DNA from 3 places in the Streptomyces sp. JW3 genome. Region 1 is predicted to be linked to each of the others. Evidence: riboswitches for the same ligand, from Rfam matches in the RefSeq annotation. Region 1 holds a riboswitch; each other region holds the start of a gene.

Region 1 (4,198 bases):
TCGGCATCGGTATCGGTATCGGTATCGGTTCCGGATTCGTACGGTGTCATGTGCCCTACCTCCGTCGTCGCCGGCGGCTGTCCGTGACCTCGCCCCGTCACCCTGAAGTCCACCTTGAGCCGCCATTCTCACCCGAATCGGTGAGGATGTGTGGTTTTCCGTGATGACCATCTGACCAAATCGGCCACCGGGATGCGTCAGACCGCAGGCTCAACTCCGTGTACTGCTGCGGTATGACACGCGACGACGGGACACACCCCGACCCGTAGGGGACGGGGCGTCAGCCGGCCCGGTGCACGACCGCGTCGCACAGCTCCACCAGCGCCGTCTTCGCGTCGCACGCCCGCAGCGGGGCCAGTGCCGCGCGGGCCTCCTCCGCGTAGCGGACGGTGTCCCGCCGGGCCTGCTCCAGGGCGGGGTGGGCGCGCAGCAGGCGCAGCGCCTCGGCGTGCCGGTCGTCGTCGGTGAGGTCGGAGGCGAGCAGTTCGCACAGGGCGAGGTCCTCGGCCAGCCCCAGCCGGGCGGCGCGCTCGCGCAGCCGCAGCACCGGGAGGGTCGCGATGCCCTCGCGCAGGTCGGTGCCGGGGGTCTTGCCCGACTCGTCGGAGTCGGAGGCGATGTCCAGCACGTCGTCCGCGAGCTGGAAGGCGACGCCGAGCCGCTCGCCGTACTGGGTGAGGACGTCGACGACCGTCTCGTCGGCGCCGGACATCATCGCGCCGAACCGGCAGGAGACCGCCACCAGCGAGCCGGTCTTGCCGCCCAGCACATCCAGGTAGTGCTCGACCGGATCCCGGCCGTCCTGCGGTCCCGCGGTCTCCAGGATCTGGCCGGTGACCAGCCGCTCGAACGCCAGGGCCTGCACCCGGACCGCCTCCGGGCCGAGATCGGCGAGGATCTGCGAGGCCCGCGCGAAGAGGAAGTCGCCGGTCAGCACGGCGACCGAGTTGCCCCAGCGGGTGTTGGCGCTGGGCACCCCGCGGCGCACCGCGGCCTCGTCCATCACGTCGTCGTGGTAGAGCGTGGCGAGGTGGGTCAGCTCGACGACGACGGCGGAGGGCACGATGCCCGGGGCGTGGCGGTCGCCGAACTGGGCCGCGAGCATCACCAGCAGCGGCCGGAACCGCTTGCCGCCGGCCCGCACCAGGTGCTGGGCGGCCTCCGTGATGAAGGGCACCTCGCTCTTGGTTGCCTCCAGCAGTCCTTCCTCGACTGCCGCCATTCCGGCTTGGACATCGGCTTCCAGAGCCTGGTCCCGCACGCTCAGCCCGAACGGCCCGACGACGGTCACGAGGGGTCTCCTGTCTGCTGGTGTCTACTCGCGGTTACACGGCTGGTCGATAGGTCGCTGCCATCACTCAAGTCAGCGTATCCGGTCACCTTTCGATCACCGATAGCGCCCACCGTTACAGGCCGGTCGGTATCAGATCATGAACTGTATGTTTTTGATCAGGCGATATGAGCGGACATAGAGAGACATCACGGATCCCACCACCCCTCCCAACGTCGTGCGACCCGGGAACGTCACCCATTCGACCCATGGACCTCCGTTCCCACTTTCGGGCGAGTGACGCGGGCCGCCCCGCCACCGCTGCCCCATAAAGCACGAGTTGGCCTTATTGCCCGATTTGCCTTACTTGTCGACGCCAGTGACTTGACTCACGCCGCCGACCGGTCGCGCGGCACCGCCCGCGCAGCGTCCATCCCTTTGCCCCGTAAGCCAGTTGACCCTTGCCTTCAGCAAAGGATCAAGCACCCCAAATGCCTCAGACCAAGGTCAACATGCACGTTAGGTGATTCCGGCACTTGTTCCGGACATGTGCTGTCGCATACGTTCCCGGCCTGTCGAGCGGACGCCGAATCCTGCCACCGCCCGACGCACCCACATCCGACTCATTCACGGCAGGAGCGGGGGACCCAGGTAAGTCGCCGCGCCGGTCCACCGGACCGGGGCGGCTCGGGGTGAAGCCGGGCCCGACAGGGCACGGCCGGGCACCTTTCCGCCCGAACCCGACAGCTCACCTCGCAGGCGTATGGAGAGGACCGCACCATGCCTGCAAAGGGCCTCCGGCACGCCGCCGGGACCAACCGACTCGTCCGCAAGCTCGCCCTCGCCGGGGCCGGCGCGGCCGTGCTCGCACTGCCGATCGCCGGCGCCACCAGCGCGTCCGCCGCCACTCCGGCCGCCGACTCGACCACGGCGACCACCACGGCCGCGATGACCGCGGCGAACGGCTACAGCAACAACCTCGACGGCTGGATCCGCCAGTCGCTCGACATCATGGCCGACAAGGGCATCCCGGGCACGTACAACGGCATCTACCGCAACATCATGCGGGAGTCGTCCGGCAACCAGTTCGCCATCAACAACTGGGACATCAACGCCATCAACGGCACCCCGTCCAAGGGCCTGCTCCAGGTCATCCAGCCCACCTTCGACGCCTACCACGTCGACGGCACCTCCTGGGACCTGTACGACCCGGTCGCCAACATCACCGCCGCCTGCAACTACGCGGCCGACCGGTACGGCTCGATGGACAACGTCTTCAGCGCGTACTGAGCCCCGGCGCGTGACGGAAGCACGCGTCACCTGAACAGTCGTTCGAGGACGACGGCCACGCCGTCGTCCTCGTTCGACGTGGTGACCTCGTCGGCGACCGCCCGCAGTTCCGGGTGGGCGCCGGCCATCGCGACGCCGTGCGCCGCCCACAGGAACATCGGGATGTCGTTGGGCATGTCCCCGAAGGCGACGGTCCGCTCCGGGCTCAGCCCCAGGTGCTCCGCCGCCAGCGCCAGACCGGTCGCCTTGGTGACGCCGCTGGGCTGGAGCTCGACCGTCCCCGGCCCCGACATGGTGACCGTGGCGAGCGAGCCGACCACCGCGCGGGCCGTCGTCGCCAGCTCGTCGTCGGACAGCCAGGGGTGGCGCAGCAGCACCTTGCTGATGGGTGCCGCCCACAGGTCGTCGCGCCGGTCCACCCGCACCGCGGGCAGCGTCGGGTGCGGCATCAGGTACCCGGGCTCGATCAGCGTGAGCCCCGCCACCCCGTCCTGGTCGACGGCCGCGTGCACCTGGCCCACCTCGGCCTCGATCTTGCCGAGCGCGGTCTCGGCCAGCTCCCGGTCCAGGGTGACCGACCACAGCAGCCGGTCCGCGCCGGCGTCGTACACCTGCGCGCCCTGGCCGCACACCGCGAGCCCGCCGCAGCCGAGGCCGCCGAGCAGCGGGCGCACTCTCGGCGCCGGGCGGCCCGTCACCACCAGGTGGTGCGCCCCGGCCGCGGCCACCCGGCCGAGCGCGACGAGCGACCGCTCGGAGACGGTGTCGTCGCCGCGCAGCAGCGTTCCGTCTAGATCGGTGGCGACGAGTGCGTATGCGGTGGGGTCCATGATCAGAGAATACGGACATCGCGCGCCCCCGACTCACCCTCGGCCGCCACTCGTTCACCGGTCCACATGTCCGAAAGCTGACGCATCACCGGCTAAAGGCAGTTAAAGCGCTGTGCGCCGGTTGGCAACAACATGCTCCGCTCTCTACCCTCCGCGCGGCCCCAGGGGTACCGTCCTTCTGTTCAGGGGGACTTGATCGGGGGGTCGGGTTGAGCAGCGGACGCATTCGTGTGCTGAGGCCGGGGGAACTGGGCGAGGGCCAACGGGAGCACTGGCGCGAGCTGCGCGCCAAGTCGCACGCCCCTCGCAACCCCTTCATGGAACCGGAGTTCACCGAGACCGTGGGCCGGGTCCGGCCGCGGGCGCGGGTGGCGGTGCTCTACGCCGGCGGCGAACCGGCCGGTTTCCTGCCGTACGAGCGCGGCCCGCTGGGGCAGGGCCGGGCCATCGGTCTCGGGGTCTCGGACTGCCAGGGAGCGGTACTGCGCCAGGGCCCGCTTCCGGACACCCGCCGGCTGCTGCGCGCCTGCGGGCTGTCGAGCTTCGCCTTCGACAACCTGGAGGCGGACCAGGCACTGTTCACGCCGTACGCCGCCCAGGAGTACGCCTCGCACGTCATCGACGTCGCCAACGGCTACCCGGCGTACGAGAGCGAGCTGCGCGCCCGGTCGCCGAAGTTCCTCAAGACCACCCTGGCCAAGGAGCGCCGGCTCGGCCGCCAGGTCGGGGACGTGCGCTTCGTGTTCGACGAGCGCGACCCGGCCGCGCTGCGCACGCTGATGGCGTGGAAGTCGGCGCAGTACCGCCG
Region 2 (4,198 bases), on a different contig from region 1:
GAAGGCGACCTCGGCCTCGTCGGCCGGGGCGTGCGCGGGCGCGCCGTCGGGGCCGATCCGGTCGAAGCGGACGGTGGCGATGAACTCGCCGCCCACCGTGGCCGCGAGCCCCACCCGGTCCACGAAGTCGTGGTGGGTGAAGCGGTGCACGTCCTTGGCGGACAGCCGGGGGTAGGGCGCGAAGAAGCGGTAGTACTTCGACTCGTCCGAGACCTGCTCGTAGAAGCTGACCAGGCGCTCGGCGTCGGCGGCGGTGATGGGACGCACCCGCGCGGTGCCGCCGTCGCGCAGCACCACGTCCGCCTCCCAGTGGGCGGGGTACTCCTGCCGGTCCGGCACGGTCTCCATGAGGCCCAGCGTACGGCGCGGGTACGACAACGGCTCGGGGCCGACTGGGGCAGTCTGGGGGGACACCGTATGGAACACTGGTACCGATCACTGGTCTAGACAACCTTGGTGCAGACAACCGTGATCCAGACAACCCTGATCACCTGAAGGGCAGCAACACATGGCTGAGCGCCGCGTCAACGTCGGCTGGGCCGAGGGTCTCCACGCCCGCCCCGCCTCCATCTTCGTCCGAGCCGCCACGGCCACCGGCGTGCCGGTGACGATCGCCAAGGCCGACGGCACCCCCGTCAACGCGGCCTCCATGCTGGCCGTGCTGGGGCTGGGCGCCCAGGGCGGCGAGGAGGTCGTCCTGGCCTCGGACGCCGAGGGCGCGGACGCCGCGCTGGAGCGGCTGGCGAAGCTGGTCGCCGAGGGGCTCGAGGAGCTTCCGGAAACCGTCTGAGCCACCGCGCGCAACACGGTGAAGCCGTGCCGGCCCTTCGGGGCCGGCGCGGCTTCCGTATTTCCGCGCACGGACGCCGGGAATTCACCGGACCTCTGGCGAAAGCATCCGCCGGGTCACGACAAATAGGCAGCGGAAATAGACCCCGCCGAGGTCTCGCCGAATAGCTCCTCTTTGTATACGGCGGCCGTGTTAATGACGCAGGCTCGGCATGTTTACGGCACGTTGCGAGTTCCTCACACGCTCCGCGCGGTCGGCGGCCGCGGCGAAGCGCAGCCGGTGCGCGGCCGTGGACCGCTCGGTGTGCAGCGCGGTGAGCGACCGGGCCCGCTCGCCGTCGCCCCGGGCCACCGCGTCGACGATCGCACCGTGCTCCGCCCAGGTGTCCGCCGGGCTGGCCGGCGCCTCCACGGCGTACATCCAGGCGATCCGGTGCCGCAGCTGGGTCAGCGTGGTGGTCAGGGACGCGCTGCCGGCCGCCTGGGCGAGCGTCTCGTGGAACCAGCCGCCCAGCGAGCGCAGGTCGTCGCTGTTGCCCCGCCTGGCCCGCTCCTGGCCCAGCCGCACCAGGCCGCGCAGCACCTTCAGATGGGCCTCGCTGCGCCGCTGGGCGGCCCGGGCGGCGCCGAGCGGTTCCAGCAGCAGCCGCATCTCCAGCAGGTCGGCGGCCTCCTGCTCGGTCGGTTCGGCCACGCACGCGCCCGCGTGCCGCCGGGTCACCACGAAGCCCTCGGCCTCCAGGGTCCGCAGGGCCTCGCGCACCGGGACGCGGGAGACGCCGTAGCGGCGGGCGAGCAGTTCCTCGGTGAGCCGGCTGCCGCGCTCGTAGACACCGGCGACGATGTCGTCCCGGATCGCCGTGCATACCGAGTGCGCCGGAATACGCATGACCGACCTCCGCCTTAATCCCCGTGAAACGTCGACGATTGACGCGTGTTCAGTGACTCTATTGCAATGCGCCGCACTTTCCGATGGGGGGTCGGTTTCGGTGGCTGTTCTTGGGCTGTTTTTGGTCACCTTTAACGCCGAAAGCCCCGGCTCGGGGAGCCGGGGCTTTCGAAGGGGAGTGCGGGGTCAGACGGTGACGCCGTGGGAGCGGAGGTAGGCCACCGGGTCGATGTCCGAGCCGTACTCCGGGCCGGTGCGGGCCTCGAAGTGCAGGTGCGGTCCGGTGACGTTGCCGGTCGCGCCGGAGCGGGCGATCTGCTCGCCGGGGTCGACCGTCTGGCCGACCGAGACCCCGATGGACGACAGGTGGCCGTACTGCGTGTACGTCCCGTCGTGCATCTTGATCACGACCTGGTTGCCGTACGCGCCGCCCCAGCCGGCCTCGACGACGGTGCCGGCGCCGACCGCGTGGACGGTGGTGCCGGACGCGGCGTGGAAGTCGATGCCGGTGTGGGTGCCGGAGGACCACAGGCCGCTGCTGGCCCGGTAGGCGGTGGAGACGTAGGAGGCACTGATGGGCGCCACGTAGGTGGTCAGGCGCTCGCGCTCGGCCGCGCGGGCGGCGCGCTCCTTGGCCTCGCGGGCCTGCTCGGCGGCCTCGGCGGCCCGCTGCCGGGCGTCCGCCTCGGCCTGCTCCCGGGCGGCGGCGTCCTCGGCGGCCTGCCGCTGGGCGGCGGCCTGGGCGCCGACCTTCTCGGCCACCGAGTCGCCGAGGGTGATGACGGGGATGAGGCCGGTGTCCTCGGGGGACGGCTCGGCGGCCAGCGCGGGGGCCGCGAGGGTGCCCAGGACGCCGGTGGTGGTGAGGGTCGCGACACCCGCCGCGCGGACGGTGCTGCGGTGGATCCGGCCGGGACGACGGTGCTTCCCGGTGGCGCGCGTGAACGCCATGTAGAGGCTGGTCCTTTCCTTCCCTCTCGCCTACCGGGTTAGCTGACGGGTTCGGAGCAGGAAGGTCTCCTACGGGCCCCCTCGCTTCCGCGCGGGCGTCCGATTCACCCCAGGGACGGTGGGTCCCCGGCTCCCCTGGCTCGCGCCGTACGGGGACTCGGCGATGACTGTCCGGTGCCGCGGGTGCGGCGCACTGCCTGACGAACAGCCGGGGAGACGCTAAGCGGGCGTCCGTTCAAGACTCAAACGCAACAGGGTTTTTGTTGCTCATCCCACAGGGCAGACAGGCAACCTCTGTATTAAATTGCCCTATTCGGACATAGGGCGGCTCCGGTGACAGAACAGTCACCGGAGCCGCCCCGCGCGCGCGTGGCGCTACTCAGCGCTCACGACCGTGACTTCGCCGATGCCGAGCGCCTCGACGGGCGCCTTGATCTGCGCCGCGTCGCCCACCAGGACGGTCACCAGCCGGTCCACCGGGAAGGCGTTCACCACTGCCGCGGTGGCCTCCACCGTGCCGGTCGCGGCGAGCCGCTGGTACAGCGCCGCCTGGTAGTCGTCGGGCAGGTACTGCTCGACCTGGTCGGCCAGGGTGCCCGCGACAGCCGCCGCGGTCTCGTACTTCAGCGGCGCGACGCCCACCAGGTTCTGCACGGCGACGTCCCGCTCGGCGTCGGTGAGGCCGCCCTCGGCGAGCGTGCGCAGCACCTTCCACAGGTCGTCGAGGGCCGGCCCGGTGTTCGGGGTGTCGACCGAGCCGCTGATGGCGAGCATCGCGGCGCCGGTGCCGTCGGGCGCCGACCTCAGCACCTGCCCGAAGGACCGGACGCCGTAGGTGTAGCCCTTCTCCTCGCGCAGCACCCGGTCCAGGCGGGAGGTGAGGGTGCCGCCCAGGCAGTACGTGCCGAGCACCTGGGCGGGCCAGGCGCTGTCGTGCCGGTCCGGGCCGGTGCGGCCGATCAGCAGCTGCGTCTGCACCGAGCCGGGGCGGTCCACGATGACGACCCGGCCGGTGTCGTCGGCGGTCACCGGCGGCACCGGGCGCGGCTCGGCGGCCGAGCCGGTCCACGAGCCGAGGGTGTCGGCGAGCAGCGCGTCGAGGTCGACGCCGGTGAGGTCGCCGACCACCACGGCGGTGGCGGTGGCGGGGCGTACGTGCTTCTCGTAGAAGGCGCGGACGGCCGCCGAGTCGATGCCCGCCACCGTCTCCTCGGTGCCCTGGCGCGGGCGGGACATCCGGGAGTCCGCCGGGAACAGCTCCTTGGAGAGTTCCTTGGCGGCCCGGCGCGCGGGGTTGGCCAGCTCGTGCGGGATCTCGTCGAGCCGGTTGCGCACCAGGCGCTCGATCTCGCTGTCGGCGAACGCGGGCGCCCTGAGCGCGTCGGCGACCAGACCGAGCGCCTTGGCGAGGCGGGAGACGGGCACTTCGAGGCTGAGGCGGACGCCGGGGTGGTCGGCGTGCGCGTCCAGGGTGGCCCCGCAGCGCTCCAGTTCGGCGGCGAACTCCTCGGCGGTGTGCTTGTCGGTGCCCTCGGAGAAGGCCCGCGCCATGACGGTGGCGACACCGTC
Region 3 (4,198 bases), on a different contig from region 1:
ACCCGGACACCCTCGACCTCTCCCGCCGCGACAGCCAGCACCTCGGCTACGGCCACGGCATCCACTACTGCCTCGGCGCCCCGCTGGCCCGGCTGGAGGGGCAGACCGCGCTCGCCACGCTCCTGACCCGGCTGCCCGACCTGAGTTTGGCCGCCGACCCGGCCGAACTGCGCTGGCGCGGCGGCCTCATCATGCGCGGTCTGCGCACCCTGCCGGTGGCGTTCACCTCGGTCGCCTGAAGAGACCGTCGCAACCGCAAAGGTGACACGCAGTCACCTCTGTGATCTCCATGTGATCTACACGGCATGAACTTGTGATGAGTGATCGTATGCCTATACGTTCACGGATCAGCGCGGCACCGAGCATCAATCGCCGTGCGGGCCCTGCTGTCTTGTGAAAGGTCTCCGCATGCTCTCCGGGAACGGCCGACACCGTCGCCCCCGCCAGGCCCCGGCCCTGGTCGTCGCTGCCGGAGTCACCGGCTCCGCCATCGCGATCCCGCTCCTCGGAGCCACCGGCGCGCACGCGGCCGACGGTACGACCTGGGACCGTGTCGCCGAGTGCGAGACCGGCGGCGCATGGAGCCAGAACGGCGGCAACGGCTACTACGGCGGTTTGCAGATGTCCCAGGAGGACTGGGAGGCGTACGGCGGCCTCGCCTACGCCACCAGCGCCGACCAGGCCAGCCGCTCCCAGCAGATCCGGGTGGCCGAGAAGGTCCTGGCGGCCCAGGGCATCGCCGCCTGGCCGACCTGCGGGCTGCTGGCGGGCCTGGACGGCAGCGCCTCGGACGATTCATCCAGTTCGTCTGATTCCTCCACCTCGTCCGACGCGACCGACTCGTCCGACGCGACCGACGCGACCGACTCGACCGACTCCGACTCCTCGGCGTCCCCGTCGGCCACCGAGTCCACCGACTCCCCCACCGACTCCTCGGACAGCGGCGACGAATCACCCAAGTCCGACACTTCATCCAAATCCGCCTCGCCCACCGACGAGGCGAGCGACGAGCCCACCACCAAGAGTGACACCGCGGGCATCGGTGACAGCGCCGACAACCTCGAACCCGCTCCTGGCACTTCGAGCCTCACCGACACCGGCGCCGGCCGGCACCGGGGCGGCAGCGCGGACGACGAGACGGCGAGCGGCCGTTCCGAGTCGGCCTCCGGGCGGCACGCCTCGCGTGACGACGAGACGGCGCGGGACGCGGGCGACGGGACGTACACCGTGCGGGCCGGCGACAACCTGTGGGCCATCGCCGACTCCCTTGACCTCGCCGGGGGATGGTCCTCCCTCTACGCCGAGAACAAGGACACCGTCGGCGCCGACCCCGACCACATCCTGCCCGGTCAGAAGCTTGCTGTTGGGGTCGAACCGGTCGAAAAGCAGCGGTAGTTCACGTCACGGTTCGGGCTGAATGTCCGTATTAAACGCCGTGAGAGATAGGTCTCAGAAGCCCTGATCGTCTTTGTAAATCCGCCCGGGTCCTGTCTACGGTCAGGACCGCTCGCCATCGCGGGCCCCGGCCGCCGCAACGCCGAATCCTGCCAGCGGCAGCCCGGGAACAGTCGTCGCGCAAGCGCCGCAGGCAGGAGCGGGGGACCCAAGGTAGGCGCCGCACCGGGCAGTTGAGCCGGAGCGGCTAGGGGTGAAGCCGTGTCCGTGCGTAATACGCAAGTGAGTACGCACGTGACACGGCCGGGCAACCGAACCGGCCCGAACCCGACAGCTCACCTCGCAGGCGTCGGTGAGGGGATCAACCATGCTGTTTTCCAGCAAGGGCAAGCACCGCCGTCCGTCCAAGGCCACTCGTGTCATCGCCATAGCCGGCGTGACCGGTGCCGCCGTCGCCGCCCCGCTGATGGCGGCCGGCAGCGCCTCCGCCGCCTCCGAGTCCGAGTGGGACACCGTCGCCCAGTGCGAGTCGGGCGGCAACTGGTCCATCAACACCGGCAACGGCTACTACGGCGGGCTCCAGTTCTCCGCCTCCACCTGGGCGGCCTACGGCGGCACGCAGTACGCCTCCACCGCCGACCAGGCCAGCAAGAGCCAGCAGATCCAGGTCGCCGAGAAGGTGCTCGCGGCGCAGGGCAAGGGCGCCTGGCCGAGCTGCGGCACCGGCCTGTCGGGGGCCGGCGGCTACACCGGCTCCTCCGACGAGAGCGACAGCCAGAGCAGCGGCTCCAACAGCTCCAGCGGCTCCACCGAGACCCGTGAGACCCAGGAGCAGCCGGCCTCCCGCTCCCAGGAGCGCCCGGCGGCCGAGACCACGCAGAAGTCCGACAAGACCGTCACCACCCCGACCGGCAAGAAGGTCGAGAAGGGGGACGGCGAGTACAAGGTGGTCAAGGGCGACACCCTCAGCTCGATCGCCGAGGCGCACGACGTCGACGGCGGCTGGGCGAAGCTGTTCAAGCTGAACGGCGACATCGTCGACGACGCCGACCTGATCTACCCGGGCCAGCAGCTGCACCTGAAGTAGCCCCCGAAGTAAGCGGCGCGAAGCTCCCCGCCCCGGTGCGTGTTCCCCCGTACGCACCGGGGCGGGGTCATGTCCGGTTCGCGGAGCGCTTTTGTTCCGTTCGGAAACAATTTACTCTCGGTTCTGTCCAACGGGTGGGTGACCGGCTGGCCGATCGCCCCGGGCCGGTTAGGCTCGTCCCGCAGAGCCGCGCGTACCGCGCACCCGCGTCACACAGAAGCGTCACATTGAAGAAGGAGATGCTCGTGCCGTCCATCGACGTCGTCGTAGCCCGGGAAATCCTGGACTCCCGAGGCAACCCCACGGTCGAGGTCGAGGTCGGCCTCGACGACGGCAGCACGGGTCGTGCCGCCGTTCCGTCCGGCGCCTCCACCGGTGCCTTCGAGGCCATCGAACTCCGTGACGGCGATGCCAACCGTTACCTCGGCAAGGGCGTGGAGAAGGCCGTCCTCGCCGTCATCGAGCAGATCGGCCCGGAGCTGGTCGGCTACGACGCCACCGAGCAGCGGCTGATCGACCAGGCCATGTTCGACCTGGACGCCACCGACAACAAGGGCTCGCTCGGCGCCAACGCCATCCTCGGCGTCTCGCTCGCCGTCGCGCACGCCGCCTCCGAGGCCAGCGACCTCCCCCTCTTCCGCTACCTGGGCGGCCCGAACGCGCACCTGCTGCCCGTTCCGATGATGAACATCCTGAACGGCGGCTCGCACGCCGACTCCAACGTGGACATCCAGGAGTTCATGATCGCGCCGATCGGCGCCGAGTCCTTCTCCGAGGCGCTGCGCTGGGGCGCCGAGGTCTACCACACGCTGAAGAAGGTCCTGAAGAACAAGGGCCTGTCCACCGGTCTCGGCGACGAGGGCGGCTTCGCCCCGAACCTGGAGTCGAACCGCGCCGCGCTCGACCTCATCCTCGAAGCGATCAAGGAAGCCGGTTACACCCCCGGCGAGCAGATCGCCCTGGCCCTGGACGTGGCCGCCTCCGAGTTCTACAAGGACGGCGTCTACTCCTTCGAGGGCAAGGAGCGCACCGCCGCCGAGATGACGGACTACTACGCCGAGCTGGTCGAGGCGTACCCGCTGGTCTCCATCGAGGACCCGCTGTTCGAGGACGACTGGGACGGCTGGAAGACCATCACCGAGCGCCTCGGCGACCAGGTCCAGCTGGTCGGCGACGACCTGTTCGTCACCAACCCGGAGCGCCTGGCCCGCGGCATCGAGGAGAACGCGGCCAACGCGCTGCTGGTCAAGGTCAACCAGATCGGCTCGCTGACCGAGACCCTGGACGCCGTGGAGCTGGCCCAGCGCAACGGCTTCAAGTGCATGATGTCGCACCGCTCCGGCGAGACCGAGGACGTCACCATCGCCGACCTCGCCGTCGCCACCAACTGCGGCCAGATCAAGACCGGCGCCCCGGCCCGCTCCGAGCGCGTCGCCAAGTACAACCAGCTGCTGCGCATCGAGGAGATCCTCGACGACGCGGCGGTGTACGCCGGCCGTTCGGCGTTCCCCCGCTTCAAGGGCTGACCGCCCCTCAGTAGGCAGCGTCGTACGTACGTCCCCGTACCCGGTCCCGTACCGTGTGCGGGGACGTACGCGCGTGCACGGGAGGCGGAAGAGCGATGGCCGTGAAGGACCGGGACCGTTTCTCCACCGCGACCCGCATCCGGGCGCTGGGGGAGCAGACGGCGGCCCGGGTCTACCGCTCGCAGACCAA

What was found. A riboswitch is a leader RNA that binds a small molecule or an ion and turns the genes downstream of it on or off. The one in region 1 is predicted to bind cyclic di-AMP.
Region 2: another riboswitch for cyclic di-AMP. It lies ahead of ACTT8P_RS06315 (M23 family metallopeptidase); the one in region 1 lies ahead of ACTT8P_RS04865 (transglycosylase SLT domain-containing protein).
Region 3: another riboswitch for cyclic di-AMP. It lies ahead of ACTT8P_RS06950 (transglycosylase family protein); the one in region 1 lies ahead of ACTT8P_RS04865 (transglycosylase SLT domain-containing protein).

What each region holds. Positions count from the first base shown of each region.
Region 1 covers NZ_JBQOUX010000007.1:863-5,060, reverse strand. Annotated here, with positions in the region: gene ACTT8P_RS04875 (LolA family protein) at 1-50, opposite strand, end outside; gene ACTT8P_RS04870 (polyprenyl synthetase family protein) at 281-1,291, opposite strand; cyclic di-AMP (ydaO/yuaA leader) riboswitch at 1,880-2,046, shown strand; gene ACTT8P_RS04865 (transglycosylase SLT domain-containing protein) at 2,051-2,560, shown strand; gene ACTT8P_RS04860 (HAD family hydrolase) at 2,587-3,390, opposite strand; gene ACTT8P_RS04855 (GNAT family N-acetyltransferase) at 3,621-4,198, shown strand, end outside.
Region 2 covers NZ_JBQOUX010000009.1:49,081-53,278, reverse strand. Annotated here, with positions in the region: gene ACTT8P_RS06330 (bifunctional acetate--CoA ligase family protein/GNAT family N-acetyltransferase) at 1-348, opposite strand, end outside; gene ACTT8P_RS06325 (HPr family phosphocarrier protein) at 509-790, shown strand; gene ACTT8P_RS06320 (GntR family transcriptional regulator) at 983-1,678, opposite strand; gene ACTT8P_RS06315 (M23 family metallopeptidase) at 1,865-2,629, opposite strand; cyclic di-AMP (ydaO/yuaA leader) riboswitch at 2,642-2,802, opposite strand; gene ACTT8P_RS06310 (M16 family metallopeptidase) at 3,005-4,198, opposite strand, start outside.
Region 3 covers NZ_JBQOUX010000010.1:69,834-74,031, reverse strand. Annotated here, with positions in the region: gene ACTT8P_RS06960 (cytochrome P450 family protein) at 1-239, shown strand, start outside; gene ACTT8P_RS06955 (transglycosylase family protein) at 409-1,395, shown strand; cyclic di-AMP (ydaO/yuaA leader) riboswitch at 1,571-1,759, shown strand; gene ACTT8P_RS06950 (transglycosylase family protein) at 1,763-2,482, shown strand; gene eno (phosphopyruvate hydratase) at 2,728-4,008, shown strand; gene ACTT8P_RS06940 (FtsB family cell division protein) at 4,104-4,198, shown strand, end outside.